DNA from 4 places in the Bradyrhizobium zhanjiangense genome. Region 2 is predicted to be linked to each of the others. Evidence: predicted binding sites of a transcription regulator. Region 2 holds the regulator's gene; each other region holds the start of a gene.

Region 1 (7,740 bases), 500 kb from region 2:
GCGAGGACGAGGTCTCCGGCTACAGCCCCGTGATCATCGCGGAGCAAACCACCTCGCTCAAGTCGCTGTCGGTCAGCGAGGCCGTCATGGAACTCGACCTGAGCGGGGCGCCTTGCCTGGTGTTCCAGCACGGCTCCTCGGGCCGGGTGAACATCATTTACCGCCGCGCCGACGGCAATGTGGGCTGGATCGACCCTCCGGGCGGCAAAACAGACCGCAAGGTGGACGGTTAATGGTCCCGTACCCTCCGCAAGCCCTAACAATGACCGTGGGCAAAGCCGCACGCGGGAGTTGGCACCGGGATTGCGTTGGAGTAGAAGCGCCCCACATCAGGACCGGGGCTAAGTCCCCCTCCTGCTTCATGTTATTGACACCGGCTCAGCTTGGTCTTCCAAGATGGCCAAATCGGAACCTGACGGTTTAATTCACCTCGGAAAGCTTCCATGCCGATTACCGATCTGGTCGCACCCGAGGCGATTCTCCCGGCATTGAAAGTCAACAGCAAGAAGCAAGCCTTGCAGGAACTCGCGGCCAAGGCCGCCGAGCTGACCGGGCAGAACGAGCGCTCCGTCTTCGAAGTGCTGCTTCAGCGCGAAAAGCTCGGCACCACCGCAGTCGGCTATGGCGTCGCCATTCCCCACGGCAAGCTGCCCAAGCTCGACAAGATCTTCGGCCTGTTCGCGCGCCTCGATCGTCCGATCGATTTCGAATCGATGGACGGCCAGCCGGTCGATCTCGTCTTCCTGCTGCTCGCTCCCGAAGGCGCCGGCGCCGACCATCTCAAAGCCCTCGCCCGCATCGCCCGCCTGCTGCGCGACCAGGACATCGCCAAAAAACTCCGCGCCTCGCGTGACGCCCAGGCGATCTATTCGGTGCTGGCGCTGCCGCCGGCGACGGCGGCCTGATCTATTTCGTCATTGCCGACTAGCGAGAGAGCGTCGCAACTCGCTCCCGTGCCCCGGACGCAGCGCAGCGCTTCCCTCGCGATGCGAAGCATCGTCGAGTACGGTGCGCCGCAGAGCTGGGGCCCATGTCTCCACATTGTGCGTGTTGCTTTCTGGGTCCCGGCTCTGCGCCGCAACGCTTCGCGCTGCACCGCGTCCGGGACACGAGAGTTGAGCACCTTGTAGGCTCACACTCCGTCATTGCGAGCGAAGCGAAGCAATCCAGAATCTTTCCGCGGAGGGATTCTGGATTGCTTCGTCGCTTCGCTCCTCGCAATGACGATGCCGAGACGATATCGCTCGAAATGAAAACGGGCACGCCTTCGCGTGAAGGCATGCCCGCTTGAAACTCTATTCGTGCGAACGCGCGTGCGCTCAGTGCACGCTCACCGCTTGCAGCTCGTTGCTCCAGGCGTTGGCGATCGCGGCTTCCCGGCTGTCGGTCAGCATGATCGGCGTGCCGTCGGCGGCGTGGAGCGCGAAGAGCTTGAGGCCCGGCGCAATCTTGGGCGCCTCGGGGAACAGGTCCGGCACGTCCTCGGAGCGGATCTGCTTCACATAGGCGATATGACCTTCGCCGAGTGTTGCCAGCGTCTCCGGAGAGACATTCTTGGCTTCATATTCGAACGCAACGTGACCTTCACTCATGGTCTCGACTCCTCTGGAACACTAAGCGGTCGAGTCCGCTACTCGTTCCATTATTCGTGCTCATTGATAGCGATTGTCTTAACGATCCTCTCCGGTTCAGGCCGGGCCAGATCGATCGACAACAGCCCGTTCTTCAGATCCGCGCCCAGCACCTGCATCCCCTCCGCCAGCACGAAGGTGCGCTGGAAGTGGCGCGCGGCGATGCCGCGATGGATGTATTGCCGGGTCTTGTCGTCCTGCTGCCGCCCGCGGATCACGAGCTGGTTTTCCTCAATGGTTACATCGAGTTGGTCGCGGGTGAATCCGGCGACCGCCAGCGTGATGCGCAAACGCTCGGGCTGGCCATCCGCGCGGTCGCACCTCTCGATATTGTAGGGAGGATAACCGTCGGCGCCTTTGACGACCCGATCGAGCACGCGCTCGATCTCGTCGAAGCCCAGCAGAAAGGGACTGGAGAGCGTTGGAACACGAGACATAGTTTACAAAGTCCTCGCAGAAGCGACTTTGGTGTTTCAGGGCCCGGAAGCGGCACCCCTTGGTCAGCAATATGGGCATATCCCCAAGGCGGTTCAAGCAGGTAGCCGGGGAGGCTGTGGATGGGCCTTTCCGGTCGTCATGGCCGGGCTTGTCCCGGCCATCCACGATCTTACCCGCGGCGCCAAGAACGTGGATGCCCGGGACAAGCCCGGGCATGGCGAGTCTCGATTTATCGTAACGAAAACAAGCCCCTTCTACTGTGCATGGGGTTGTTTTCGCACTTTTTGGTTGGCCGGCCCCTGGAACCGGTCAGGCCTCGATCCGCTTGCGCCCGTCGCCGCTGAACAGGTGCAGCTTTTGGCGCACCGCCGCGACGCGGATGTTCTGGCCGATGGCGGGGGCCTCGGTTCCGGGAATGCGGACGATGACCTCCCCCGGCGGCAGCTCGCCGGGGGTGGCGGCGACGCGCTGCTCCTCCTGCTGGCGCGAGCCGTAGACGAAGGTTTCGGCACCGACGCGCTCGATCGCCTCAACGGTGAGCGGCAGCGCTACGCCGCCGGCCGGGGTCTGGTCGGTGATGACGAAATCCTCCGGGCGGATGCCTAGGATGCCGGCCTCGCCTACACCATTGAGCTGCGATCTGATCTCGTCAGGGCGCGTCGACATCAGATTCATCGGTGGTGCCCCGATGAAGGAGGCGACGAAGGTGGTGGCCGGCTTCTCGTAGATCGCGAGGGGGGTGCCGACCTGCTCGACCTGGCCGCCGTTCATCACCACCAGGATGTCGGCGAGCGTCATCGCCTCGAGCTGATCATGGGTGACGTAGATCGACGTGGTGTTGAGGCGGCGCTGCAATTTGCGGATCTCGACCCGCATCGCGATGCGCAGCTTGGCGTCGAGATTGGACAGCGGCTCGTCGAACAGGAACACTTTTGGCTGGCGCACGATGGCGCGGCCCATGGCGACGCGCTGGCGCTGGCCGCCGGAGAGCTGGCGCGGCTTGCGCTCGAGCATGGCGGAGAGCTCGAGCACGCGCGCGGCTTCCTCGACGCGGGTCTTGATCTCGGCTTCCGCCATGCCGCGGTTGCGCAGGCCGTAGGCCATGTTGTTGTAGACGCTCATATGCGGATAGAGCGCGTAGTTCTGGAACACCATCGCGATGTCGCGATCGGCCGGCTCGATCTGGTTGACGACGCGGCCGCCGATGTCGATCTCGCCGCCGGTGACGGTCTCCAGCCCCGCGACCATGCGCAGCAATGTGGACTTGCCGCAGCCCGAGGGGCCGACCAGTACGCAGAACTGGCCGTCGCCGACATCGACGTCGACGCCCTTGATGGCTTCGAAGCCGCCGGGATAGGTCTTGCGGACGCTGCGCAGGGTGACGTTAGCCATGAAAACTCATTTCCAAGAACCTACTTTTCCGTCTCGACCAGTCCGCGCACGAACAGCTTCTGCATGGCGACAACGACGAACACCGGCGGCAGCATGGCCAGCACGGCGGTTGCCATCACGATCGGCCATTCGGTGAGTGCGTCGCTGGTGGTGATCATCTTGCGGATGCCGATCTGGATCGTCTGCATGTCGTCGCGGGTGGTGATCAGCAGTGGCCAGAGATATTGATTCCAGCCGAGGATGAACAGGATCACGAACAGCGCCGCCATGTTGGTGCGCGACAGCGGCAGCAGCGTATCCCAGAAGAAGCGCAAGGGGCCGGCGCCGTCGATGCGCGAGGCTTCCAAAAGTTCGTCCGGCACCGTCATGAAGAACTGGCGGAACAGCAGCGTTGCGGTGGCCGACGCGATCAGCGGCAGCGACAGGCCGGCATAGCTGTCGAGCATGTGCAGATCGGCGACGATCTTGTAGGTCGGATAGATGCGCACCTCGACCGGCAGCATCAGGGTGATGAAGATGAGCCAGAAGATCGGCATCCGGAACGGAAAGCGGAAATAGACGATCGCATAGGCTGAGATGATCGAGATCGCGATCTTGCCGACCGCGATCAAGAGCGCCATCACCAGCGAGTTCAGCATCATGTTGCCGACTGGCTCGCGGGTCGAGCCGCTCGTGCCGACGAAGATGGTCTGGTAGTAAGTCTGGAAGAAATGGCCGCCGGGCAGCAGCGACATCTGTCCGTTCGCTATCAGGGCGTTGTCCTGGGTCGAGGCGACGATCGCGATGTAGACGGGGAACGCGACGATCGCGATCCCGATCCAGAGGATGATATGAGCGACGTAGCGCCTGATGCCCTCTTGCTCGACCATCAGTAGGTCACCTTGCGTTCGACGAAGCGGAACTGGATTCCGGTCAGCACGATCACCATGATCATCAGGATCACCGATTGCGCCGCGGAGCTGCCGAGATTGCCGCCGAGCAGGCCGTCGGAATAGACCTTGTAGACCAGCGTCTCCGTCGACTTGCCGGGACCGCCGCGGGTCATGGTGTCGATGATGCCGAAGGTGTCGAAGAAGGCGTAGACGATGTTGACGACCAGCAGGAAGAAGATGGTCGGCGACAGCAGTGGGAACGTCACGGTCCAGAATCGGCGCATCGGGCGCGCGCCGTCGATCGCGGCCGCCTCAAGCACGCTTCTCGGGATGCTCTGAAGGCCGGCGAGGAAGAACAGGAAGTTGTAGGAGATCTGCTTCCAGGCGGCGGCGAGGATGATCAGCGTTGCGGCCTGGTCGCCGTCTAGCAGCGGATTCCAGTCGACCCCCAAGGCGCGCACATAGCGCGAGAGCACACCCAGCGAGGGGTGCAGCATGAAGATCCAGAGCACGCCGACGACCGGCGGCGCCACCGCATAGGGCCAGATCAAGAGCGTGCGGTAGAGCATCGAGCCGCGCAGCGGCTTGTCCGCCATCACCGCTAGCAGCAGCGCAAACGACAGCGACGAGACTGCGATGGCGAACGAGAAGAAGAAGGTCCGCACGATCGCCTCGAAATAGGCGCGGTCCTTCAGAAGTTCGAGATAATTGTCGAACCAGACGAAGCTGGTCGAAAGACCGAAGGCGTCCTGGAGCAGGTAGGACTGGATCACCGCCTGCAGGGCCGGCCAGTAGAAGAAAATCAGGACGATCGCGAGCTGCGGCGCAACCAGCGCGTAGGGCAATAGCTTCGATTGGAAAATGGCTTGCTTTTGCATGATGCCCGCAGGAGCGGCAGGCCGGGTTACCGGCCTGCCGCTGATCGCCTCACTTGACGGCGGTCTTTTCGAACTGGCGCAGCATCGTGTTGCCGCGCTCGACGGCGGCATCCAGCGCCTGCTTGGCGGTCTTCTTGCCGGCGAGCGCCTGCTCGATCTCTTCCGACCAGACGTCACGGAGCTGAACCATGTTGCCGAGGCGCAGGCCGCGGGAGTTCTCGGTCGGCTCCTTGTTGGTCAGCTCGAGCAGCGGGGTCTCGAGATAGGGCTGATCCTTGTAGAAGCCTTCCGCCTTGGCCTTCTCATAGGCCGCCTTGGTGATCGGCAGATAGCCCGAGGCCTTGTGGATGTAGACTTGGCGATCGGTGTCGGAGAGGAAGCTCAGGAACTTCGCGACACCCTTATAATCGTCGGCCGACTTGCCGCCCATGACCCAGAGCGAGGCACCGCCGATGATCGAGTTCTGCGGCGCGCCCTTCACGTCGGGATAGTAGGGCATCGGGACGGCGGTGAAGTTGAACTTGGCCTGCGCCTTGACGTTGCCGAAGAATGCCGAGGAGGTCAGATAGAGCGGGCATTCGCCTGACGTGAAGCGGCCTTCACCGGTGTTGGTGCGGCCGGCATAGTCGTAGGTCTTGTCCTTCTGGAGCTCGACCAGCTTCTCGAGGTGCTTGACCTGGACCGGGCTGTTGAACTCGAGCACGGTGTCGAAACCGTCGAGGCCGTTGGCCTTGGTCGACAGCGGCACGTTGTGCCAGGCGGAGAGCTGCTCGAGATTGACCCAGGTGACCCAGGAGTTTGAGAAGCCGCAGGTCGGATGGCCGTTGTCGTGCAGCTTCTTGGCGGCGTCGAACACCTGCGGCCAGGTCTTCGGGATCTCGACATTGGCCTTCTTCAGTTCGTCGAGATTGACCCACATCACCGTCGACGACGAGTTGAAGGGGAAGGACAGCATCTCGCCCTTCGAGGTCGAGTAGTAACCGGTGATCGCGGGCAGATAGGCCTTCGGATCGAATTTCTCGCCGGTCTCGGCCATCAGCTTGTACACCGGCTTCACCGCGCCGGTCGCGGCCATCATGGTCGCGGTGCCGACCTCGAACACTTGCATGATGTGCGGGGCGTTGCCGGCGCGGAAGGCGGCGATGCCGGCGTTCATCGTGTCGGCGTAATTGCCTTTGTAGGTCGGGATCACCTTGTAATCGCTCTGCGATGCGTTGAAGTCGTTCGCGAGCTTGACGATGACGTCGTTGTTGGCGCCGGTCATCGCGTGCCACCACTGGATTTCAGTCACGGCCAGGGCCGGCGAGGCCGACAAGCCAACCGTGATTGCAACAGCTGCAGCCGCACCAAAATGTCGAAGAGCCATCAAGAAAACCTCCCTTGCCCGTCAATAAAGAGGCGCTTGCGCTAGCAGCGCCATATGACGTTCACATGACTGTGTAAGCGGCCGAAACGAAAGCGGCAAGCGCTGGAAAAGGGAAGCCGGAAAATAGGCGAAGACGTGCGTGCGACCGCGCCGCAGCATTTGGTTGGCGGCGAGCGGATCGATCAGCAGAGCTGGTAGCTCGTGGCAATGCGTGCGGCCGCAAACTCGAAAACCTCTCCCGCTTGCGGGAGAGGTCGCGCCGAAGGCGCGGGTGAGGGCTCTCTCCGCTTGGGGATTGTCCCGTTTTGGAGACACCCTCCCCAGTCTCCCCCGCAAGCGGGGGAGGGAGCGGACCGGCGCCGCCGCTCAATCTCTCTTATCTCAGCGCTTGCGCTCGGGGCCGCAGACCACGCCTTTTTCGACCATCGCGTCGATCTCCGTCTTGGAGTAGCCGAACTCGCCCAGCACCTCCGCCGAATGCTGGCTGAATTTCGGCGGCAGGCGGCGCAGGCTGGGCTTGCTGCGATCGAGCCGGATCGGCGAGGCCACGCCCTTGTACCAGTCCTTCTCGATGATATCGCCGTGCGCGATCGTGTGCGGGTTGGTCAGCGCCTGGTCGATTTTCTGCACCGGGCCTGCCGGCAGGCCGGCCGCGAGCAGGCGATTGCACAGCGGCTCGGCCTCGTGCTGGCTGAATACCGCGGCGAGCTCGGCGCGCAGCGCCTCGCGATTGGCGATGCGGTCCTTGTTGCGGGCAAAGCGCGGATCGGTGCCAAGCTCGGGCTTGCCGATCTCCTTGGCGAGCTTGCGGAAGGTGCCGTCATTACCGACCCCGATGAAGATGTTGTCGGTTTTCGTCGGGAAGATCGCGTAGGGCACGAGGTTGGGATGCTCGTTGCCGGTGAGCGAGGGCGGCTTGCCATGCATGAAATAATTCGCGGTGTGCGGATGCATGATGGCAAGGCCGGTCTCGTACAGCGTCGTCTCCAGGAACTGGCCCTGGCCCGAACGCTGGCGCTCCGACAGCGCCATCAGGATGCCGATCGCCGCATAAAGGCCGGTGGTGATGTCGACCAGCGGCACGCCGATCCGCATTGGGCCGCTCTCCGGTGAGCCGGTCGCGGCGATCATGCCGGTCATGGCCTGGATGATGGCGTCATAGC
Region 2 (7,740 bases):
CATTCCCTCGATCATCTACGGCATGTGGGGCTTCTTCGTGCTGGGCCCGTTCCTGGCCAACACCTTCCAGCCCTTCATGATCAGGGTCTTCGACGGCGTTCCGGTGCTGGGGGCGATCTTCGCAGGTCCCCCGTCCTATCTCAGCCTGTTCAACGCTGCGCTGATCCTCGCCATCATGGTGCTGCCCTTCATCACCTCGATCTCGGTCGACGTGTTCAAGACGGTGCCGCCGGTGCTGAAAGAGGCCGCCTACGGCGTCGGCTGCACCACTTGGGAAGTCGTCCGCAGCGTGGTGATCCCCTACACCCGGGTCGGCATCATCGGCGGCGTCATGCTGGCGCTAGGCCGTGCGCTCGGCGAGACCATGGCGGTGACTTTCATCATCGGCAACTCGTTCCGGATCTCCTCGTCGATCTTCGCGCCGGGCACCACGATCTCGGCGGCGATCGCCTCCGAGTTCGCCGAGAGTGACGGCCTGCACCAGTCCGGCCTGATCCTGCTCGGCCTGCTCCTGTTCGTGCTGACCTTCTTCGTGCTCGCGGCCGCGCGGCTGATGCTGCTGCGCCTGGAACAGAAGGCGGGGAAGTGACATGAACCCGATTTACGCACGCCGCCGCCGCACCGACGTCGTCATCCGCGGGCTCTGCATCGCCGCCGCCGTCTTCGGCGTCACCTGGCTCGCACTGATCCTGATCACGCTGCTCTACAACGGCCTTAGCGGCCTGAACCTCCAGGTCTTCACTGAGAACACGCCGCCGCCCGGCGCGTCCGAAGGCGGCCTGCTCAACGCCATCGTCGGCTCGCTGATCATGACCGTGCTCGGCGTCGGCATCGGCGCGCCGCTCGGCCTGTTCGCCGGCACCTATCTCGCCGAATACGGCCGCAACGACAAGCTGACTTCGGTGATCCGCTTCATCAACGACATCCTGTTGTCGGCGCCCTCGATCATCATCGGCCTGTTCATCTACGGCGCCGTTGTGGTGCCGATGCGCGGCTTCTCGGCGATCGCCGGTAGCCTCGCGCTCGCCGTGATCGTCATCCCGGTGGTGCTGCGCACCACCGAGGACATGCTGCTTCTGGTGCCGAACGCGCTGCGCGAGGCGGCCTCCGCGCTCGGCCTGCCGCGCTCACTGGTGATCAAGCGCATCGCCTACCGCGCCGCGCGCTCCGGCCTCATCACCGGCGTGCTGCTCGCCACCGCCCGCGTCGCGGGCGAGACCGCGCCGCTGCTGTTCACCGCGCTGTCGAACCAGTTCTTCAGCCTCGGCCTGAACAAGACGATGGCCAACCTGCCCGTGACCATCAACAATTTCGTGCAGAGCCCCTACGCCTATTGGAAGCAGCTCGCCTGGAGCGGCGCACTGCTGATCACGCTCACCGTGCTTGCCCTGAACATTGGCGCCCGCATCCTCGGCGCCGAGAGGACCGCAAAATGACCGACCTGTCCGTATCCGTGAGTTCCAACGGTCACCTGGCCTCGCATCCGCTGCCGGAAGCGCCCGCCAAGGTGATGGTGCGCAACCTCAACTTCTATTACGGCGAGCATCACGCGCTGAAGAACATCAACCTGACGCTCGGCACCAACCGCGTCACGGCCTTCATCGGCCCGTCGGGCTGCGGCAAGTCGACCCTGCTGCGCATCTTCAACCGGATGTACGACCTCTATCCGGGCCAGCGCGTGACCGGTCAGCTGATGCTCGACCAGACCAACATCCTCGATCCCAAGCTCGACCTCAATCTGCTGCGCGCCCGCGTCGGCATGGTGTTCCAGAAGCCGACACCGTTCCCGATGACGATCTACGAGAACATCGCCTTCGGCATCCGCCTCTACGAGAAGATCTCGAAGTCCGAGATGGACGACCGGGTCGAGAAGGCGCTGCGCGGCGGCGCGCTGTGGAACGAGGTCAAGGACAAGCTCAACGCCTCGGGCCTGTCGCTCTCCGGCGGCCAGCAGCAGCGCCTCTGCATCGCCCGCACGGTCGCGGTGCGGCCTGAAGTGATCTTGTTCGACGAGCCCTGCTCGGCGCTCGATCCGATCTCGACCGCCAAGGTCGAGGAGCTGATCCAGGAACTGTCCGAGAACTACACGATCGCGATCGTCACCCACAACATGCAGCAGGCGGCGCGCGTCTCCGACAAGACCGCCTTCATGTATCTCGGCGAACTGATCGAGTTCGACGACACCAGCAAGATCTTCACGTCGCCGAGCGACCGGCGTACGCAGGATTACATCACCGGCCGGTTCGGCTGAGGAGACGGGAAATGGGTACTGAACATACCGCAAAGGCCTTCGACACCGACCTCCAGGAGCTCACCCGCCTGGTCGCCGAGATGGGCGGCATCGCCGAGCGCATGATCGTCGATTCCGTCGACGCGCTGATCCGCCGCGACGTCGCGCTCGGCCAGCGCGTCGTCACCACCGACGCCGAGCTCGACGCGCTGCAGAAACGCATCGAGGAGCGCGCCGTGCTCACCATCGCCCGCCGCCAGCCGATGGCGGTGGATCTGCGCGAGATCGTCGGCGCCATGCGCGTCGCCACCGATCTCGAGCGCATCGGCGACCTCGCCAAGAACATGGGCAAGCGCGTTGCGGCGCTGGAGACGGACTTCCATCCGCTAAAACTGTTCCGCGGCCTGGAGCACATGACCGACCTCGTGCAGCAGCAGGTCAAGTCGGTGCTGGACGCCTATGCCGCGCATGATCTGCCGGCGGCAATGGCGGTGTGGAAGGGCGACGAGGAAGTCGACGCCATCTGCACCTCGCTGTTCCGCGAGCTCCTCACCTACATGATGGAGGATCCGCGCAACATCTCGTTCTGCATCCATCTGATGTTCTGCGCCAAGAACATCGAGCGGATCGGTGACCACGCCACCAACATCGCCGAAACAGTGTTCTACATGATCGAGGGTCAGGCGATCACCGACAAGCGGCCGAAGGGCGACATGACGACCTTCGCCACGACGGTACCGAATACCTAGGGAGCGACGACAACATGGGCGCACGCATCATGGTGGTTGAGGACGAGGAAGCTCTCACCGAGCTTCTCCGTTACAACCTCGAAGGCGACGGCTATGACGTGGAGACGGTGATGCGCGGCGACGACGCCGACACCCGCCTCAAGGAACACATCCCCGATCTGATCGTGCTCGACTGGATGCTGCCGGGACTATCAGGCATCGAGCTGTGCCGGCGGCTGCGCACCCGTCCCGAGACCAAGCAACTCCCGATCATCATGCTCACCGCGCGCGGCGAGGAGAGCGAGCGGGTGCGGGGTCTTGCGACCGGCGCCGACGACTACATCGTCAAGCCGTTCTCGGTGCCGGAGCTGCTCGCGCGCGTGAAGGGGCTCTTGCGACGGGCAAGCCCGGAGCGGCTCGCCACCGTGCTCGCCTATGGCGACATCGAGCTCGATCGCGACAAGCGCCGCGTGGCGCGCTCTGGCCGGCCGATCGATCTCGGCCCGACCGAATATCGCCTGCTGGAGTTCTTCCTGGAGCATCCCGGCCGCGTGTTCTCGCGCGAGCAGCTGCTCGACAGCGTCTGGGGCCGCGACATCTATATCGACGAGCGCACCGTCGACGTCCATATCGGCCGCCTGCGCAAGCTGCTCAATCTCGGCCGCGAGCAGGACCCGATCCGCACCGTCCGCGGCGCCGGCTATGCGCTGGATGATCGGTTTGCAAAGGCGGAGCAGACGTAAGTTAGGCGGTGTTGCTTTAGAGCATCCGCCGATCATGTTGCAGCGTATCCTGCGGCGATGAAGTAGTTGCGGCATTCCATTGATGTGAAGCGATCAATGATGCGACCAATCGCGCTCCAGAGGCCGTCGACGGTTCGTTCTGCGGCCTGACGCAAGAGTGCCTTGAGCTTGGCGAAGGCATTCTCGATCGGATTGAAGTCGGGGCTGTAGGGAGGCAGGTAGAGCAGGCTTGCACCCGCAGCTTCGATCATCTGGCGGATCCTTGGTCCCTTGTGGCTGGACAGGTTGTCCATGACGACGATGGCGCCTGGCGGAAGGTCGGGGATGAGAACCTTCTCGACATAGACTTCGAAGGCGTCGCGATTGATCGGTCCGTCGAGGACCCAGGGGGCGATGATGCCGCTGGAGGTGATTCCGGCCACGAAGGTCGTGGTCTTCCAATGGCCGTGGGGATCCCGACCTTCAGCCGCTCTCCACGCGGACAGCGGCCGTAGCGGCGGGCCATATTGGTCGAAGCCCAGGTCTCATCGATGAAGACGAGGCGCTTGGGATCAAGCGCAGGCTGGCCCTCGAGCCAATCCTGGCGCCGCTTTACGACGTCCGGCCGGTCCTGCTCGCTGGCGTGTGCGGTCTTTTTTTGCGCGTGATGCCGTGCCGCATCAGGAAGCGACGGAGTGTGCCTTCGCCGAACACCAGCCCCTTTTGGGCCAGGCTCCGGCGCAGCTCCTCGATCGAGACATCCGGCGTCGCCTTCAGCATCGCAAGGATCGTCTCCTTGTGCGCCTCGATGCGGCCGGACCTGCGGTCTCCACCGAGCGCCTTCGGGCGTGCATCACCCTGCTGGCGCTCGCGCATTCCCCACCGGCTCACGCTTGCCGCGCTCACCCCAAACCGTTCACCTGCCTCGCGGTGCGATGCCCCCGCCTTCACCGCGGCCAGAACCCTAACTCGAAGATCCAGCGAAAGAGCCTTCGACATGCCCGCCGGCCTCCAGCCCCGGCAGGCAGTTTGAATCACCTCACAGCTGATTTGGGAATCCCTTTCGATTCATTCAGCTCGGCGGATGCTCTAGCAGGCGGCTGCCACACTCTCACTGTCGTCCCGGACAAGCGTAAGCGCAGATCCGGGACCCATAGCCACAGGGAGTGATTGTTGCGCTAAAAAGGTAACTCCGAGTCCCCGTAGCCACAGCTTGCGGTGGCTGTGGGTCCCGGATCTACGCGCGCTTGAGGCGCGCTTGTCCGGGACGACATCGGATTTGTAGAGCCGCGATCGCACGACGGCTCATTTCTGGTCTCAGAACAAACTCACCGCGTGCTCGGCTTGGCCGGCGCCCGCCGCCGATCCGCGGCCGGCTGATACGCCACGCGCGAGTGCTGGGCACAGTAGGGCAGGCCGGACAGCGCCCTGCCGCCGCAGAAGAAGAAATCCGGGCTCGATGGATCGCCGACCGGCCAGTGGCAGGTTGCCTCGTTCAATTCCAGCAGCGACAGCCGCTGGCTCATTGGCACCACGTTGTCGTAGGTGACCGGTTCGGCCTCCACCTCGACCTCGAAGGCCTGCGCCAGCGCGGTGTTGCCGCGCGAGATCGGCCGGGTCACCCGCATCATGTGCTGTGCTGGGCGCGCCTTGCGCGGCCGCGGCGCGGCCGAAGATGGGCTCTTGGCGCGGCCCGACAGGCCGAGCCTGTGCACTTTGCCGATCACGGCATTGCGGGTCACATTGCCGAGCTCGGCCGCGATCTGGCTGGCCGAAAGTCCGGCCTCCCAGAGCTTTTTCAGCTGCTCGACGCGATCGTCGGACCAGGTCAAAACCGTCATTGCACCCTTTCCCTCGCTGCGCGCCACCATCCTGGGGCCTCACAGCGAATGCCTAAGCCTTGAAAAACCCGTGCCGCCAGAATCCCTTAAGGCTCGCCGGGCGCGCTACTGACGCCCGAACGTTTACGCCGGTACATGAGGACTTAGAGGATCAGAACCGCTGCACGAGATGTCGTATCTGACAGGCCAAACGCTACAATATGGCGTGACTCCCGCGCAAGAGTCCGCCGACTCGCTTCCACATGTTCCGTGGTGAAAACCCCGCAAAATCGGCACCGCAAGACTACGGATTCAGCGTTTCGCGAGGCTTTCCAGGCGGCATTGACACCGGTCTTGCCAGGCATAAGATAGTGGCGCGTGCCGCCCTTAAAAGGCGGCACGTTTCGTTTTCCGGACCGATCAATGGTGCGCTGCGCAAGGCACGCCAGGCAGGTCTCAACATTCAAATGCAACATCCAAGTGATGGTCATGACCAACAGCGCCGCGCCGCATCTGCTTCCCGTTTTCGCCAGGGCCGACCTTGGTTTCGAGCGCGGCGAAGGCTGTTGGCTGATCGCGACCAATGGCGATCGCTATCTCGATTTCACGTCGGGCGTTGCGGTGAACGCGCTCGGCCATGCTCATCCCGCGCTGGTCAAGGCATTGCAGGAGCAGGCGACCAAGCTCTGGCACATGTCGAACCTGTTCCAAAGCCCGGACGGTGAGAAACTGGCGGCGCGCCTGTGCAGCGAAAGCTTCGCCGACTTCGTGTTCTTCTGCAATTCCGGCGCTGAAGCGCTGGAATGCGTGATCAAGGTCGTGCGGCGCTATCACGCCGCAAAGGGCCATCCCGATCGCTATCGCATGATCACCTTCGAGGGTGCCTTCCACGGCCGCACGCTGGCGACGCTGGCTGCGACGGGCTCGGCAAAATATCTCGAAGGTTTCGGCCCGCCGATGGACGGCTTCGACCAGGTCCCGCATGGCGATATCGAGGCCGTGAAGAAGGCGATCGGTCCGCAGACCGCCGGCATCCTGATCGAGCCGATCCAGGGCGAGGGCGGTGTGCGTTCGTCGACACCCGCCTTCCTCAAGGCGCTGCGTCAGCTCTGCGACGAGAAGGGCCTGTTGCTCGCGTTCGACGAGGTGCAGACCGGCATGGGCCGCACCGGCGATCTGTTCGCGCATCGCCGTTTCGGCGTCACGCCCGACGTGATGTCGCTGGCGAAGGCGCTCGGTGGCGGCTTCCCGATCGGTGCTTGCCTTGCGACCGCGGAAGCGGCCTCCGGCATGACACCCGGCTCGCACGGCTCGACCTTCGGCGGCAATCCGCTCGCGATTTCCGCTGCGAACGCCGTGCTCGACGTCATGCTCAAGCCCGGCTTCTTCGACCACGTGCAGAAGATGTCGCTGCTGCTCAAGCAGAAGCTCGCCTCCGTGATCGATCGCCATCCTGATGTCGTCAGCGAAGTGCGTGGCGAGGGTCTCCTGATCGGCATCAAGGCGGTCGTGCCTTCGGGTGATCTCGTTGCCGCCTTGCGCCACGAAAAGCTGCTCACCGTCGGCGCCGGCGATAATGTCGTGCGCTTCCTGCCGCCTCTGATCGTCACCGAAGCCGAGATCGAGGACAGCATCGGGCGGCTCGAGCGCGCCTGCACGGCGATCTCGTCCGGTCAGACCAAGCGGGCGGCAAGCTGATGAGCAAGTCGCCAAAGCACTTCCTCGACATCAACGAGCTCCCGCTGTCGGAGCTCAAGCGCATGCTCGCCGCATCCTCCGCCATGAAGGCGAAGCAGAAGGCGCATCAGCCGGTCAGGCCGCTCGAAGGCAAGACGCTGGCGATGATCTTCGAGCGCCCCTCGACGCGGACGCGAGTGTCGTTCGACGTCGCCATGCGCCAGCTCGGCGGCGAGCCCATCATGCTCACCGGTGCCGAAATGCAGCTCGGCCGCGGCGAGACCATCGCCGACACCGCGCGTGTGCTGTCGCGCTATGTCGACGCCATCATGATCCGCATCCTCAATCACGAGGCGCTGCTGGAGCTTGCGGCCTATGCGACCGTGCCCGTCATCAACGGCCTGACGCGCCGTTCACACCCTTGCCAGGTGATGGCCGACCTCATGACCTACGAGGAGCATCGCGGTCCGATCGAGGGCAAGACGGTGGCCTGGACCGGTGACGACAACAACGTGCTGGCGTCCTGGGCCCACGCCGCCGAGCGCTTCAAATTCCAGCTCAAC
Region 3 (7,740 bases), 1.4 Mb from region 2:
ACCGGCACCGCTGGGACCAACCACGAGCACCAGCCGCCCGGGACCAGTCCCGCCTGCCAAGCCCTGCGCCATGGCCGCGGTTTCGCTCATGCGACACGGCTCCCTTCGCGCCAGACGCTGCGGACGACGGGAACGCTGCCCGCAACATGCACGCGGATCAGGTCGGCGCGCTTGCCGATCGCGACCTCGCCGCGATCGGTGAGTCCGACCGCATCGGCAGGCGCCTTGGTCACGGTGCGGATCGCCGACGGAAGGCTGATCGCAGGCACATGCTCGGGCAGCTGCAGCGCACCCATCAGCAGGCTCGACGGGATGTAATCCGACGACAGGATATCGAGCAGGCCTTCACGCGCGAGATCGACCGCGGCGATGTTGCCGGAGTGCGAGCCGCCGCGCACGACGTTAGGCGCGCCCATCAGGATGTCGATGCCGGCCTGGTGCAGGCCGCGCGCGGCCTCCAGCGTGGTGGGAAATTCCGCCACGGCGACGCCGTCGCGCACGGCGTCCGCGACGTTCTCCTCGGTCGTGTCGTCGTGGCTCGCCAGCGCAATCTTGTACTGATGCGCCAGCGCCACGATCTCGCGCATGTTGGTCGCGGCATATTGCTTCTGGTACTCGAAGCGCTTTGCGAACAGCTCGTCGAGCTCGGCATCGGTCTTGCCGCCGCCCTTGCCGCGATAATAGTCGCGCAGCTTGACCTCGTCGCGGAACTGACGCTGGCCAGGCGTGTGATCCATCAGCGACATCAGCTTGACGTCGGGACGGTCGATCAGCTCCTTGGCCTCCTCGACGACGCTCGGCATCGGGATTTCGCAGCGCAGATGCAGGAAGTGATCGGCACGCAACAGGCTGGCATCGCGCGCAGTCGTGATTGCGGCGGCGAGCACGCCGGCGCGGCCATCGACTTCCTCGGCGCCCTCTTCGCGCCAGACCCGCAGCGAATCGAAGACGGTGGTGATGCCTGATGTGGCGAGCTGGCCGTCATAGGAGATGACGGCGGCGACCGGATTCCAGAACACTTTTGGCCGCGGCACGTAATGGGCTTCGAGATGGTCGGTGTGAAGCTCGATCAGGCCGGGCATGATGAGGTCGCCGCCGGCATTCTCGGCGCCGGCGGGCGCCCTGCCCTCGCCGATCTCGGCGATGCGTCCGCCCGCGAGAGCAAGCCAGCCCTGCTCGATCACCTGGTCGGCCAGCACGATCCTGGCGTTGGCGATGACGGTGTCCTTGGCGTTCATATCCATTCCCTTCAGGCCGCGGCGGCGAAGCTGGTGACATCGACGATGCGGTCGGCAATCAGATGACGGATTTCGTCGTCATGGACAATGGCGACCATGGCAACGCCCTGGCGCTTTTTTTCAGTGACCAGCTCGACCACGACGGCACGGTTGGCGGCATCAAGCGAAGCGGTCGGTTCGTCCAGCAGCAGGATCGGCAAATCCGAGATGAAGCCGCGCGCGATGTTGACGCGCTGCTGCTCGCCGCCGGAGAAGGTCGCAGGCGGAAGCTGCCAGAGCCGCTCGGGGATGTTGAGACGATGCAGCAGGCTGCCTGCGCGCTGCTGTGCTTCAGCGCGCGCCAGACCGTTGACGATCAGCGGCTCGGCCACGACGTCGATGGTGGCAACCCGCGGTACCGCCCGCAGGAACTGGCTGACATAGCCGATGGTGGAACGGCGGACGTTGAGCACCTGCCGCGGCTCGGCACTGGCGAGATCGATCAGCGCGCCGCGATGGCGGATGCCGATGCGGCCGCTATCGCAGCGATAGTTGCCAAAAATCATCTTCAGGATCGACGATTTGCCGGCGCCTGATGGCCCCGACAGCACGACGCATTCGCCGGGATTGACGTGGAAGGTCACGCCGCGCACGACAGGCAGCTCGATGCCGCCTTGCAAGTGCATCGTAAAGGTCTTTTGGGCATCGGCAACGTCGATCATTGCGGTCATCGAAAAGCTCATGGCGGGAGAATCGAGGAGACGAGGAGTTGGGTATAGGGCTCACGGGGATCGTCGAGCACCTGGTCGGTGAGACCGGTCTCGATAACGCGGCCGCCCTTCATCACCATCACGCGGTGCGACAACAGCCGCGCCACCGCAAGATCGTGGGTCACGATGATGACGGCGAGGTGCAGCTCGGCGACCAGGCTGCGCAGGAGGTCGAGCAGGCGGGCCTGCACGGAGACGTCGAGGCCGCCGGTCGGCTCGTCCATGAACACCAGCCGCGGCCCGGTGACGAGGTTGCGCGCGATCTGGAGGCGCTGGCGCATGCCGCCGGAATAAGTGCGCGGCGCATCGTCGATGCGGGCGACGTCGATCTCGACCCGCGTCAGCCAGTCCGACGCGGTGTCGCGGATGCGGCCGTAATGATCCCACCCGACCGCCATCAGCCGCTCGCCGACATTGGCGCCGGCCGAGACCGCCATGCGCAGGCCCTGCGCGGGATCCTGGTGCACATAGCCCCAGTCGGTGCGGAACAGGAATCGCCGCTCGGCTTCGCCCAGCGTGGTGAGATCGCGAGTGACGCCGTCGCGCATCCGGTAGGAGACCTGGCCGGCGCTCGGCGCGAGCTGGCCCGACAGCATTTGCAGCAGCGTCGACTTGCCCGAGCCGGACTCGCCGACGATCGCCAGCACTTCGCCGGGGTAGAGCGCGAAGGAAACGTCGCGGCAGGCGGCGATGCGGCCGAAGGACTTGCTGAGCGACTCCGCAACCAGCAACGGCTGGTCGTTTTCGAGCGTATCGAGATCAGCCATGTCTTGGTCAACCATGTGAGCCCGCCTTCTCCTTGTACGGCGCGGCGCTCAGGCTGCCGTGATGGCCGGCGGCCTGCCGTCCCTCGCAATAATCGGTATCCGAGCAGACGAACATGCGTCCGCCCCTGTCGTCCGTGACGATCTCGTCGAGATAGGAATTTTCGGCGCCACACAGCGCGCAGGGCGCGTTGAAGCGGTAAGGCTCGAACGGGTGGTCCTCGAAATCGAGCGACACCACCTGCGTATAGGGCGGGATCGCATAGATGCGCTTCTCGCGGCCGGCGCCGAACAATTGCAGCGCCGGACAATTGTCCATCTTGGGATTGTCGAATTTCGGCGTCGGCGAGGGATCCATCACATAGCGCGCATTCACCTTCACCGGATAGGCGTAGGCGGTCGCAATATGGCCGAAGCGGGCGATGTCCTCATAGAGCTTCACATGCATCAGGCCGTATTCGGCGAGCGCATGCATGCGCCGCGTCTCGGTCTCGCGCGGCTCGAGGAAGCGCAGCGGCTCCGGGATTGGTACCTGATAGACCAGCACCTGGTTTTCATTCAGCGCCGTCTCCGGGATGCGGTGACGGGTCTGGATCACCGTCGCCTTATCCGTCGCCGTCGTCGTGGCGACGCCCGCGGTCTTGGCGAAGAACTTGCGGATCGAGATCGCGTTGGTGGTATCGTCGGAACCCTGATCGATCACCTTCAGCACGTCCTGAGGACCGAGGATCGCAGCCGTCACCTGCACGCCGCCGGTGCCCCAGCCATAGGGCATCGGCATTTCGCGGCTGGCGAACGGCACCTGATAGCCGGGGATCGCGATCGCCTTGAGGATCGCACGGCGGATCATCCGCTTGGTCTGCTCGTCGAGATAGGCGAAATTGTAGGCGGGCGCGTTCATTCCGCGGCCTCCTTCATGGGCTCAGCATTGGCCTCGGCAAATTCTTGGCGCAGCTTGCGGAGCAGGCCGAGCTCGGACTGGAAGTCGACATAGTGCGGCAGCTTGAGATGCTCGACGAAGCCGGTCGCCTGGACGTTGTCCGAATGCGACAGCACGAATTCTTCATCTTGCGCCGGGGCGAGCGCCTCCTCGCCAAGCTCGCGGGCACGCAGTGCGCGGTCGACCAGCGCCATCGACATGGTCTTGCGCTCGCTCTGACCGAAGGCGAGGCCATAGCCACGGGTGAAGCACGGCGCTTCCGTCGCCGATCCCTTGAACTGGTTGACCATCTGGCACTCCGTGAGCTCGATCGAGCCGAGCGGCACGGCGAAGCCGACGTCTTCAGCGAAGAATTCGACCTCGACCTCACCGAAGCGGATCTCGCCGGCGAAGGGATGGTTGCGGCCATAGCCGCGCTGGGTGGAATAGCCCATCGCCAGCAGAAAGCCTTCGTCACCACGCGCCAGATTTTGCAGGCGCAGGTCGCGGTCCGCCGGAAAATTCAAGGGCTCGCGGGTGAGATCGCCGACGCCGGCGCCGTCGTCGGCCTGCGGCGAGGATTCGATCAGTCCGTCACGGCCGAGAATATCCGTCACGCGCGGCGTCGCCGCGGTCGAGGCTTCGGCTATCGCCGGTGCTTCCGGTACAAAGCCTTCGGCGAGCGAGGGATCGAGCAGGCGGTGGGTATAGTCGAAGGTCGGCCCGAGGATCTGGCCGCCCGGAATGTCCTTGAAGGTCGAGGACACCCGTCGCTGCACGCGCATGGCGCCGGTGTCGACCGGCTCGCTCGCGCCGTAGCGCGGCAGCGTGGCACGGAAGGCGCGGACCAGGAAGATCGCCTCGATCAGATCGCCGCGCGCCTGCTTGATCGCGAGCGCCGCGAGCTCGCGGTCATAGAGCGAGCCTTCGCTCATGACGCGGTCGACGGCGAGGCCGAGCTGCTCCGAGATCTGGTCGAGCGTGACTTCCGGAACGCTTTGGTCGCCGCGCCGCGCATTGGCGAGCAGGCGATGAGCGTTCTCGATGGCGCGTTCGCCGCCTTTGACTGCGACATACATGCTTCAGCTTCCCTTGTTCGCAACGCGCGTGGTGCGCGGAATCGCGACCACGGCATCATCGGCGACCAGCACCACATCGAGGCCGCGCGGAAACAGCGGCTCGTTGAACCGCAGGCGCTCGAACAGGTCGAACGGCTTGATCGACGCCTGGAGCGTCGCGGCGCCGTCGATGCCGGGACCGCGCAGCTCGAAGCTGCGTCCCGCGCCCAGGCTATCGACCTGGAGGATCAATGTGGTCGAGCGATCCGGATATTCGCTGGTGCCGAGCGCGAAGCGCTCGAGCGGCGGAAGCAGTGCGCCGTCGCCGATCAGCGCAAAGCTCGCAATCGAGGTGTCCTGCACCACCGGCGCGCCGGTGTGGAACTTGAGCCACTTCACCCCGTCGGAATTTTGCGCCATGCACGCATCGAGCCAGAGTGGCGTGTCGTGATCGAACAGCGTCAGCGCGATCGCGGCGGTGCCGCGCATCATCGTATGGGGCGTTCCGGCTGTCGGCACGATACGCTGGACCGAGCCCGGCCGCGCCATCGCGTCCATCACCGAGCGGAAGGTCGATTGCGCCGACAACACCTTATCGGCGAACCCCGGCGGCAGTTCCGCAATCGTGGTCATGACCTCACCCCTCACCGCGCACCATGGTGTAGAAATCAACCTTCGTTGCGGCAGTCTTCGCCGCCACCTGCTGGCGCCTCGTCATAAGCTGCTCGCGCAACGGCGCGATAACGTCGCGCTCGACGGCTGCGCTGAAATCGCAGGACTGCACCAGCGCGTCGCACAGCGCGATCAGCCGCGCCTTCTCACCATCGCGGCCAAGGGTGTAGCCGAAGCCGACCTCGCCGCTGGCAAGCCGGACCGCCGCGCGCGACACCGTGGCTTCGCCGAGGTTGAACGGCGCACCGTCGCCGCCGACCCGGCCGCGCAGCATGACCAGACCGTTTTCGCCTTCGCGCAGATCCTGATGGGCCGGCAGGGCTAAGTTGCGGAGGCGAGCGGCGATCTCGCCCGCCTCCGCGTGCGCCAGCACGGCCATCGCGGCCTTGCGCTGGGCTTGCTGATTGTTGTGTTGGGTCACCGGTTCACCGATCTTGCCGATTCTAAGTTGTCTATGATACTAGACAACTTCATAGTGGAGCGCCATGACTGTTTCGTGACAAAGGCGTGATTTCTGGGCTAGGCTGACCGGCGATATGAGCATGCAAGACACTGCATCGTCGGGCGTCGCGCTGTGGCGCCTCGTCGCCGACGGCATCGAGCGCGGCATCGCCGACGGCCGCTTTGCCGCCGGCGACAAACTGCCGGGCGAGATGGAGATCGCCGAAACCTACCGCGTGAATCGCCACACCGTGCGGCGCGCGCTGGCCGCGCTTGCCGAGCGCGGCCTCGTGCGCGCCGAGCGCGGCAGCGGGACCTATGTCGAGGCGCAGAAGCTCGCCTATCCGCTGCGCTCGCGCACGCGCTTCTCCGAGATCGTCGGCGCCGGCGGCCGCGAGCCGCGTGGCCAACTGATCGAAGCTTCCGATGACGTCGCGACCCGGGAGCTGGCGCGCGAACTGGGTTTGAAGACCGGTGCGCCGCTGGTACGGATCGAGGCGATCCGCCTCGCCGACCGCACGCCGATCTGCGTCTCCACCACCTGGCTGTCGGCGGAATTGTTTCCGGGCGCAGGCGCCGTGTTCGCCACGACGCGCTCGATGACGAAGTTGCTCGAGCACTACGGCATTCGCGACTACCGCCGCGGCGCGACCCGGATCACCGCCGGCATCGTCGACGCGACCGACGCCGCCCGGCTCGATCTTGCGCTGGGACGTCCGATCCTGGTGGTCGATGCGACCGACCACGCTCTTGACGGCAAGCCGCTGGTGACGAAGCATTCGCGGTTCGCGGCGGAGCGGGTGGAGTTTCTGGTGGAGTCGTAGCAGCGGAGCTCTCTCCGCGAAACCGGAGCCGTAGGGTGGGCAAAGGCGCACTTGCGCCGTGCCCACCATCTTTCCAAGATTCGCGAGAAGCGGTGGGCACGCTTCGCTTTGCCCACCCTACGGCAGCGGTGATTAAGCGACAGCCCTTCGCCCGATAATCGCAAAGCGCAGCTTGCCCGAGATGAAATCGATCGCAGCAACCGCAATCAAAATCATCAGGATAAGGAACGACACCTTCTGCCATTCCAGCACGCGGATCTGCTCGGCGAGCTGGAGGCCGATGCCGCCGGCACCGACGATGCCGATGATGGTGGCCGAGCGCGTGTTGGATTCGATGAAGTAGAGCACCTGGCCGGCGATCACGGGCAACACCTGCGGCAGCAGCCCGAAGCGGATCTCGTGCAGCGCGCTGCCGCCGGAGGCGCGGATGCCTTCGACCTGCCTCTGGTCGGCGCCCTCGATCGCCTCCGAGAACAGTTTTCCAAAGGCGCCGAAATCCGACACGGCGATGGCAAGCACGCCGGCGAATGGGCCGAGCCCGACCACATTGATCCACACCAGCGCCCAGATCAGCGTGTCGACGCCGCGGATCGAATCGAGGAAGCGGCGAACCGGGAAGCGCAGGATGATTGACGGCACCACGTTGCGCGCGGCCAGCAGGCTGACCGGCAGCGCGAACAGGGCGGCGAGCGTCGTGCCCAGCAGCGCGATCGACAGCGTCTCGCCCAGCGCTTTCAGATAGACCGGCAGCGAGGAGCCGGGATCGGGCGGGATCATCATTAGGCTGATCCAGCCGAGCTGGCTGAGGCCGGCGAGGAACCGCGACGGCGCGAAGTCGAGATCGACCAGGCCGTAAGTGAGGATCGCAAACGCCGCGACGATCATCGCGGGCGTTGCAAGCCGCGCCGAGGCCGGCCGGTCGAACACATCGGGGTAGCGCGCGCGGATCTCTCGCGTGTCGACCTCGTGCGGCTTCGTCACGTCCGCGCCTCCTTGCCGAACAGGCGGCCGCGCAGCCAGCCGGTGGTGATGTCGATGATGAAGACCGTGACGATGATGGTGAGCAGGATGGCGC
Region 4 (7,740 bases), 3.9 Mb from region 2:
TTGTAGAGCGGAATGCTGTTGCTTAGCGGCTGGCGATAGCCTGGCAGGAAGCCGTAGCCGCGCCAGACCGGCTTGGGACGCTTCTGAACGGGCTCGGCGGGTGCGACTGCGGGCAGCAGAGACAGGATGACCGCAACGAATAGACACATAAGGCGCGACATGAATCGACAATAGTCGATCGACTGCGCGGAGGCCATCCTCCCAATCGATCCCCAACCATAGCGGGTTCTAAGCGTGATTCAGATCACGCAACTTACCATCGTGATAGGGATCACGGACGCCGGACTTGAACGCGCCCAGGCTTGCTCGCAACCAATCTCGCATCGAGATGAGTGGCAAAGGAGCACGCCATGTTCCGCCTAAAGCCTTTCCTGATGACGGCTAGCCTCTTGGGAAGCCTGTTCGGCTTCACCTGCGGGCCCGTTTCCGCGCAAGTCGCCCCGGCCCAGCCGGCTCCCACCGCGCTGCAAGGCCCGGAGCAGCGGGTGGCGCTGGTGATCGGCAATGCGAACTACCAGAACGCGCCGCAACTTGCGAACCCCGACGATGACGCGCAATCGATGGCGCAATTCCTGAACTCGGCAGGCTTCGAGGTGGTCGCCGCGACTGACCTGACCCAGAACGACATGCTGCGCGTGGTGCAGGACTTTTCCGCCAAGGTCGCTTCGCGCGGCCCCAACACGGTGGCGATGGTCTATTACGCCGGTCACGGCGTGCAGCTCGCCGGCGAGAACTATCTCGTTCCCGTCGACGCCAAGGTGTCGAGCCCGACCGAGCTCGTCAACAATTCGGTGCGTCTGGTCGACGTGATGTCGACGCTGGAGACGATCCCGAGCCGCATGCGCATCGTCATCCTCGATGCCTGCCGCAACAACCCGTTCCCCCAAGTCAACGACGCCGGCCGCGGCCTAGCCATCGTCGATGCGCCGAACGGCTCGATCGTCGGCTACTCGACCGCGCCGGGCGCCGAAGCGCTCGACGGCACCAGCGGCCACAGCCCCTACACGCAAGCCTTCCTCAACGTCGCACGCGAGCCCAATGTGCCAATCGAGCAGCTGTTCAAGCGCGTGCGCCTGCAGGTGAACCAGACCACCAGCGGCGCGCAGATTCCGTGGGAGAGCTCGTCGTTGACGAGCGACTTCACCTTCTTCGGCGACACCGCCGTTGCCGCCAACCGCGCGCCGGTGAAAGCGCCGGTGGTGCAGATGGCCTCCAACCTGCCGAGCCGCTCGACCCGCCAGGCCTATGATTACGTCGTGTCCGAGGGCCGGCCGGAATATTATCAGGAGTTCATCCAGATGTACCCGCACGATCCGCTGTGCGACCACATCCGCTGGCTGCTCAACAATCTCCTGGTCTCGCAGGCCTGGCACAAGGCCGTGCTCGCGAACTCGCCGCTCGGCTACAAGAGCTTCTATGACAGCTACAGCAACAGCCCCTATGCGCAAGTCGCGCTGAAACTGCAGGCGCAGCCGAAGCAGATCCCGTTGATGCAAGCGACCAAGTTCCTGGCGCCACAGAACATCGCCCCGACGCTGAAGATCGGCAATCTCGGCCAGCCCAAATACATGCCGCTGATGCAGCAGGGCAATGGCGGCGCGCAAGTGAACGGCAATCTGCCGGTCGTGCAGAAGCCGATCGACGGTAACGTCATCGGCAAGCTCGGCAATGGTGGCCAGATCATCAACCTGCCCTCAGGCAACAACCAGCCGAACGGCACGCCGTCGCAGACCCCGGGCAAGATCGTCACCCTGCCCGCGCCGACCAACACGAGCAACAACACTGGCGGCACCGGCAAGATCGTGACGCTGCCGGTGACCAACACCAAGCCGAATGCCAGCAACGCCAACGGCAAGCCGGGCAAGATCGTGAGCATGCCGGTGAATGTCGGTATGGGTGACTCGACTATCGATGTGAAGCCCGTTCAGACCCAGAACCACCCGATCCGCATCAACAACGGCAACACCGGTATCGTGAAGCTCAACAACAATCCGGTGAACAAGGTGCAGGTGCAGAATAACGTGCAGACCAATCGTCCGCAGCTCAACACGATGCCGAACCGCATGGTCAACAGCAGCAACAACTTCCGGCAGTCGATGAACCAGGCGCCGAGCACGGGCGGCGGCAACAATCGCCGGAGCTTCATGCACTGATCGCGCAAGAAGCGCACACGACAGGGGGGCAGAGCGGCAACGCTCTGCCCCTTTCTTCATGTCAGCTCTGAACATTGTCATTCCGAGATGCGCCGAGAGGCGCAGGCCCGGAATCCATTGTGCAGCAGGTCGGTGAGGAAATGGATTCCGGGTTCGCGCTCGCGCGCGCCCGGAATGACGCCTAAGCCACCAGCTCTGCGAACAACTCCGCATCGACATTGCCGCCGGAGAGCACGATGACGACGTTCTTGCCAGCGACGTCGAGACGTCCCGCCAGCAGCGCGGCAAGGCCCACGGCGCCGCCCGGCTCCACCACGAGCTTCAGCTCGCGATAGGCGAACGCGACGGCGGCGCCGACCTCGGCATCCGAGGCCGTGACGCCGCGCGCGAGCAGCTTGCTGTTGATCGCAAAGGTCATCTCGCCGGGCATCAGGGCCATCAGCGCATCGCAGATGGTGCGGGCCGCGGGCGGATGCGGCTCGCGATGGCCGGCGGTCAGCGAAATGCCGTGATCGTCGAACGCCTCGGGCTCGGCGACCACGATTTCGGCTAGCGGATAGCGCGCCTTCACGGCGGTCGCGACGCCCGCGATCAGGCCGCCGCCGGAGGCCGGCGCCACCACGATGTCGGGGGCAAGGCCGAGGCCCGCCATGTCCTCCGCAATCTCGCGGCCGGCAGTGCCCTGCCCCGCAATCACGAAGGGATCGTCATATGGCTTGACCAGCGTCGCACCGCGCTTCTCGGCGATGCCGCGCGAGATCGCCTCGCGGTCGTCGCGATCGCGATCGTACAGCACGACCTCTGCGCCGTAGGATTTGGTGCGGTCGCGCTTGGACAGCGGCGCATCCGCCGGCATCACGATCGTCGCCTGCATGTCGAGGATTTTCGCCGCGGCCGCCACGCCCTGGGCGTGGTTGCCCGAGGAGAACGCGACGACGCCGCCGGCGCGCTTGTCCTGCGGAATCGAGAACACCTTGTTGAAAGCGCCGCGGAACTTGAAGGAGCCGGTGCGCTGGAACATTTCCGGCTTCAGGAAGACCTTTGCGCCGACGCGCTCGTTGAGCACGGGAAAAGACAACAGCGGGGTGCGGATGGCGTAAGGCGCGATCACGCGCGCTGCGGCGTCGATGTCGGCGGGGCCGACCGGGAGGAGCTGTTCGGTCATGGCCGACTTTATCGCGGCCGACGAGCTGCGGGCAAGACACCTCCCCGCGAGGATTTTCCCCGTCAGGCGACGAAGCGTGGCTGTTCCGCCCTGTTCCGGCCGGGCAGTACCGCGCCGACCGCCTCGATGCTAGCCACGAAAGCCCTGGCCGAAGCCTCCCAGGTGTAATTGGCGGCGAACGCGACGCAGTCCTGCCGGGAGATGTCGAGCGCGGCGAAACAGGCGCTGCGCAGATCGTGATCGAGAACGCCGACCGGCGCATTGCCGATCACGTCGCGGGGACCCTTCACCGGGAAGGCCGCCACCGGCAGGCCGCTCGCGAGCGCTTCCAGTAGGACCAGACCGAACGTGTCGGTCTTGCTCGGGAACACGAAGACGTCGGCCGCAGCATAGATTTCCGCCAGCGCCTCGCCGTGCTTCTCGCCAAGGAAGATCGCATCGGGATAGGCCTCTTCGAGCGAGGCGCGCGCCGGACCGTGACCGACGATCACCTTGGTACCGGGCAGATCGAGATCGAGAAAGGCCTTGAGATTCTTCTCCACCGCAATCCGGCCGACCGACAGGAACACCGGCGCCGGCAGACAGAGGTCGATCGCGCGCGGGTGGAACAAATCGGTGTCGACGCCGCGCGGCCACAGCACGACATTGTCGAAGCCGCGATCGCCGAGCTCGCGGGCGAGCGCAGGCGTTGCCGCCATCACGGCACGGCTGGGCGCATGGAAGCGGCGCAGCGCGCGCCAGATCAGCGAGCCCGGCACCGGCACGCGGGCACGGACATATTCGGGAAAGCGGGTGTGGAAGCTGGTCGTGAACGGCAGCTTGCGCTGGCGGCAATAGCGGCGGACCATCAGGCCGATCGGCCCCTCCGTCGCAATGTGGATGCTGTCCGGGCGCGCCTCCTCGATCAGCTTTGCAATTCGCGCCGGACGCGGCATCGCGAGGCGCACGTCGCGATAGCTCGGCATCGCGAAGGTGCGGAACGATTGCGGCGTCAGGAACGTGAACGCGACGCCGAGCCCCTCGGCGGCGTCAGCAAGCTTGGTCAGCGTCCGAACCACACCGTTGACTTGCGGGTGCCAGGCGTCGGTCGCGACCAGGATGCGCATCAGGCAGCTCTCATCAGGCAGCTCTTGCCGCGACCTGCGGGACTTGTGCGGGCTTCTGCAAATGATCCGCCCAGGTGATGATCTCGAAATGGCCGTCGTCGTGCTCGACGAGGGCCGTGCAGCTCTCGACCCAGTCGCCGCAATTCATGTAACGGATGCCGGCCTCGTCGCGGATCACGGCATAGTGTATGTGGCCGCAGATCACGCCGTCGGCCTCATGGCGCCGCGCCTCGGCGGCGAGCGCCTGCTCGAACGCGCCGATATAGTTGACGGCATTCTTGACCTTCTGCTTGGCCCATTGCGACAGCGACCAATAGGGCACGCCGAAAAGGCGGCGGAAGAAATTGACCAAGCGATTCATCTGGATCGCGAAGTCGTAGGCCTTGTCGCCGAGATGGGCGAGCCAGCGCGCGTTCTGCACCACGAGGTCGAAGATGTCGCCGTGGATGACGAGATAGCGCTTGCCGTCCACGCCGGTATGGACGGTGTTCTCGACCACATCGATGCCGCCGAAATGCGTGCCGTAATAATTGCGCAGGAACTCGTCGTGATTGCCGGGAATGTAGATGATTTTGGCGCCCTTGCGCGCCTTGCGCAGCAGCTTCTGGACCAGGTCGTTGTGCGATTGCGGCCAGTGCCAGCTCGATTTCAGCGCCCAGCCGTCGACGATGTCGCCGACGAGATAGATGGTGTCGGCATCGTGGTAGCGCAGAAAGTCGAGCAGAAGGTCGGCTTGAGAACCGCGGGCTCCGAGATGGACGTCGGAGATGAACAACGTGCGAAAGCGCCGCTCCGGGCTTTCATCACTCACATCGTAGCTTCCCATGCGCCAGCCTGTAACAATGTCCCGTGACAGGGGGATGACCGATTGAACCTTCGAGGCACCTTCAAATACGAATCACGCCTTGCCTCGCCCTCCCCGCGAATATCAGTCGCATGCGACAATCAGGCGACATGGCGCCGCAGCGACCCCCCGCAAGACCAGATTGCCGCTGGAACCCACGAGGCAAGTGCGCTCCCTCTCCCGCTTGCGGGAGAGGGTTGGGATGAGGGTGCCTCCTCAAGCGATGACCCCGAGTGGAGAGAGCCCTCACCCGCGCCTTTCGGCGCGACCTCTCCCGCAAGCGGGAGAGGTCGCGCGAGCCCGCGTCAGTAAAACTTGTGGAAATGATGGATCGGCCCGTGGCCATGCCCGACGCTGAAGCGGTCGGCGGCTCCGATCGCGGCGCTGATCCAGGATTTGGCATTGCGCACTGCTTGCTCGAGATCCTCGCCCCTGGCAAGCCCCGCCGCGACGGCCGAGGACAGCGAGCAGCCGGTGCCATGGGTGTTATTGGTGGCGAGGCGCGGCGCAGCGAGCGCGATGGTGCTGTCGGCATCGACCAGATAGTCGATGCTCTCGGCGCCCTCGCCGTGCCCGCCCTTGACCAGGACTGCGCGGCAGCCGAGCGCCAGCAGGCGGCGCCCCTGGCTTTCGATCTCGGCCTTGCTTTCCGCCACGGGCTCCTCGAGCAGCGCGGCCGCCTCGGGCAGGTTCGGCGTGATCACCGAGGCCAGCGGTATCAGTCTCGTGCGCAACGCTGCGACGGCCTCGGAGGCCAGCAGGCGGTCGCCCGATGTTGCCACCATCACGGGATCGAGCACCACGTGGCGCGGCGCCCAGCGCGACAGCGCGGCCGCGATCGCCTCGATGCTGGCGGCCTGGGCCACCATGCCGATCTTCACCGCGCCGACATCGAGATCGGAAAACACCGCATCGATCTGTGCGGTGACGAACTCCGCCGGCACCGCGTGAATGCCGGTGACGCCGCGCGTGTTCTGCGCCGTCAGCGCCGTGATGGCGGAGGCGCCATAGACGCCGAGCGCGGCAAAAGTCTTCAGGTCCGCCTGGATGCCGGCGCCGCCGCTCGAATCGGAGCCGGCGATGGTGAGTGCGACCGGGGTCGTCATCGCGGGATGCATGTGCTGGAGGACACCGCCATGGCCTGTCCTAGCGCGACCGTGGAACAGCAGCAAGCGCGGCGGCCCGCTGCCATGATTCGTGGCGGCCCGTCGCGCCCGCAACCGGCGCGGCATGCCCCCGCAATCGTGCCGGCCTGAAAAATCGAGCCTCGCCATAGCCTTGATAACCTGCCCCTTGGCGTGCACACCGATGAGTGAGACGTTAGGTGGTAGAATCGTCCAGCGACACCATTCGCGCGAGCCGCCCCCGGCTCGCACGTCTTCCCGGGGTGGAATTATGTGGGCCTATTTTGAACGTCTCCTCGACTCCTCGATGCTGTCGCCGCACGGCATTTGCCTGTTGTGGGAACCCGAACTGATCTGGCTCCATGTCGTTTCCGACGCCTGCATCGCCGCCGCTTATTTTTCGATCCCGTTCGCGCTCGCGATCCTCGTCACCAAGCGGCGCGACCTCAAATTCGGTTGTTCGCGATCTTCATCATGGCGTGCGGCCTGACCCATGTGCTGTCGATCTACACGCTTTGGGTCCCGATCTATGGCATCGAAGGCCTCGTGAAGGCGACCACAGCGGTCGCGTCCGTGGTGACCGCCGCTGCGCTCTGGCCGCTGCTGCCGAAGATCCTGACGATTCCCTCTCCGTTCGAGCTGCGGCAGGTCCAGGCCGCGCTCGAGGAGGAGGAAATCAAGAGCCGGGACGCGACGCTCCTGCTCCAGCAGGTCGGGGAAGCCCAGCGCGCGATGCGCGACAGCATGGCGCGCCTCACCGCAATCGTCGAGACCGCGGTCGACGGGGTCATCCTGTTCGATGCGCAGGATCGAATCCTGTTGTTCAATCCGGCCTGCGAGCGCTTGTTCGGCTACCGGGCTGACGAGGTGATGGGCCGGCACATCGGCATGCTGATGCCCGAGGCAGCTGCTGCGTCCGACAGCCGCAGGGGGCATTTCGCGACCGGCGGCGAGGCCATCGGCCTGCGCAAGGATGAATCGAGCTTTCCGATGGACCTGTCGGTGGGCCAGGCGCGGCAGGACGGCGAATTGATCTTCGTCGGCATCATCCATGACCTCACCACGCGCAAGTTGACCGAGCAGCAGCTCCAGCAGGCGCAGAAGATGGAGACGGTCGGCCAGCTCTCCGGCGGCATCGCGCACGATTTCAACAATCTCTTGACCGTCATCATCGGCAACGCCGAGCACCTCAGCGAGCAGCTCAAGGCGAGGCCCGACCTCAAGCGGTTTGCCGACGACATCTGCCAATCGGGCGAACGGGGCGCCGAGCTGACGCAGCGCCTGCTCGCGTTCAGCCGCCGCCAGTTGCTCCAGCCTCAGATGATCGATTGCCGCGGCCTGCTCGATT

Evidence for each region. Region 2 encodes PhoB, which activates phosphate uptake and scavenging genes when phosphate is short. Its sites were predicted from a motif close to TGTCATNNANCTGTCAT; they were not measured.
Region 1: a site for PhoB is predicted at 6,632-6,648, ahead of ugpB (sn-glycerol-3-phosphate ABC transporter substrate-binding protein UgpB). Genes of this name have one in related genera too.
Region 3: a site for PhoB is predicted at 5,886-5,902, ahead of phnF (phosphonate metabolism transcriptional regulator PhnF). Genes of this name have one in related genera too.
Region 4: a site for PhoB is predicted at 5,274-5,290, ahead of XH85_RS17315 (UDP-2,3-diacylglucosamine diphosphatase). Genes of this name have one in related genera too.

Annotation. Positions count from the first base shown of each region.
Region 1 covers NZ_CP022221.1:307,147-314,886, reverse strand. The annotation lists gene hpf (ribosome hibernation-promoting factor, HPF/YfiA family) at 1-233, shown strand, start outside; gene ptsN (PTS IIA-like nitrogen regulatory protein PtsN) at 444-905, shown strand; gene XH85_RS01475 (BQ00720 family protein) at 1,320-1,592, opposite strand; gene XH85_RS01470 (Hsp20 family protein) at 1,643-2,068, opposite strand; gene XH85_RS01465 (sn-glycerol-3-phosphate import ATP-binding protein UgpC) at 2,379-3,461, opposite strand; gene ugpE (sn-glycerol-3-phosphate ABC transporter permease UgpE) at 3,482-4,330, opposite strand; gene ugpA (sn-glycerol-3-phosphate ABC transporter permease UgpA) at 4,330-5,211, opposite strand; gene ugpB (sn-glycerol-3-phosphate ABC transporter substrate-binding protein UgpB) at 5,261-6,577, opposite strand; gene XH85_RS01440 (CaiB/BaiF CoA transferase family protein) at 6,959-7,740, opposite strand, start outside.
Region 2 covers NZ_CP022221.1:9,151,845-9,159,584, reverse strand. The annotation lists gene pstC (phosphate ABC transporter permease subunit PstC) at 1-589, shown strand, start outside; gene pstA (phosphate ABC transporter permease PstA) at 591-1,436, shown strand; gene pstB (phosphate ABC transporter ATP-binding protein PstB) at 1,433-2,251, shown strand; gene phoU (phosphate signaling complex protein PhoU) at 2,263-2,979, shown strand; gene phoB (phosphate regulon transcriptional regulator PhoB) at 2,994-3,701, shown strand; partial or broken gene XH85_RS43765 (IS630 family transposase) at 3,734-4,679, opposite strand; gene XH85_RS43760 (GcrA family cell cycle regulator) at 5,009-5,521, opposite strand; gene XH85_RS43755 (aspartate aminotransferase family protein) at 5,990-7,198, shown strand; gene argF (ornithine carbamoyltransferase) at 7,198-7,740, shown strand, end outside.
Region 3 covers NZ_CP022221.1:1,202,472-1,210,211, reverse strand. The annotation lists gene phnN (phosphonate metabolism protein/1,5-bisphosphokinase (PRPP-forming) PhnN) at 1-90, opposite strand, end outside; gene XH85_RS05670 (alpha-D-ribose 1-methylphosphonate 5-triphosphate diphosphatase) at 87-1,244, opposite strand; gene phnL (phosphonate C-P lyase system protein PhnL) at 1,250-1,948, opposite strand; gene phnK (phosphonate C-P lyase system protein PhnK) at 1,957-2,754, opposite strand; gene XH85_RS05655 (alpha-D-ribose 1-methylphosphonate 5-phosphate C-P-lyase PhnJ) at 2,762-3,652, opposite strand; gene XH85_RS05650 (carbon-phosphorus lyase complex subunit) at 3,649-4,749, opposite strand; gene phnH (phosphonate C-P lyase system protein PhnH) at 4,753-5,361, opposite strand; gene phnG (phosphonate C-P lyase system protein PhnG) at 5,366-5,779, opposite strand; gene phnF (phosphonate metabolism transcriptional regulator PhnF) at 5,937-6,665, shown strand; gene phnE (phosphonate ABC transporter, permease protein PhnE) at 6,798-7,646, opposite strand; gene phnE (phosphonate ABC transporter, permease protein PhnE) at 7,643-7,740, opposite strand, start outside.
Region 4 covers NZ_CP022221.1:3,695,147-3,702,886, reverse strand. The annotation lists gene XH85_RS17335 (hypothetical protein) at 1-161, opposite strand, end outside; gene XH85_RS17330 (caspase family protein) at 351-2,153, shown strand; gene XH85_RS17325 (threonine/serine dehydratase family protein) at 2,335-3,318, opposite strand; gene XH85_RS17320 (glycosyltransferase family 4 protein) at 3,381-4,424, opposite strand; gene XH85_RS17315 (UDP-2,3-diacylglucosamine diphosphatase) at 4,438-5,250, opposite strand; gene thiD (bifunctional hydroxymethylpyrimidine kinase/phosphomethylpyrimidine kinase) at 5,574-6,374, opposite strand; partial or broken gene XH85_RS17305 (PAS domain S-box protein) at 6,664-7,740, shown strand, end outside.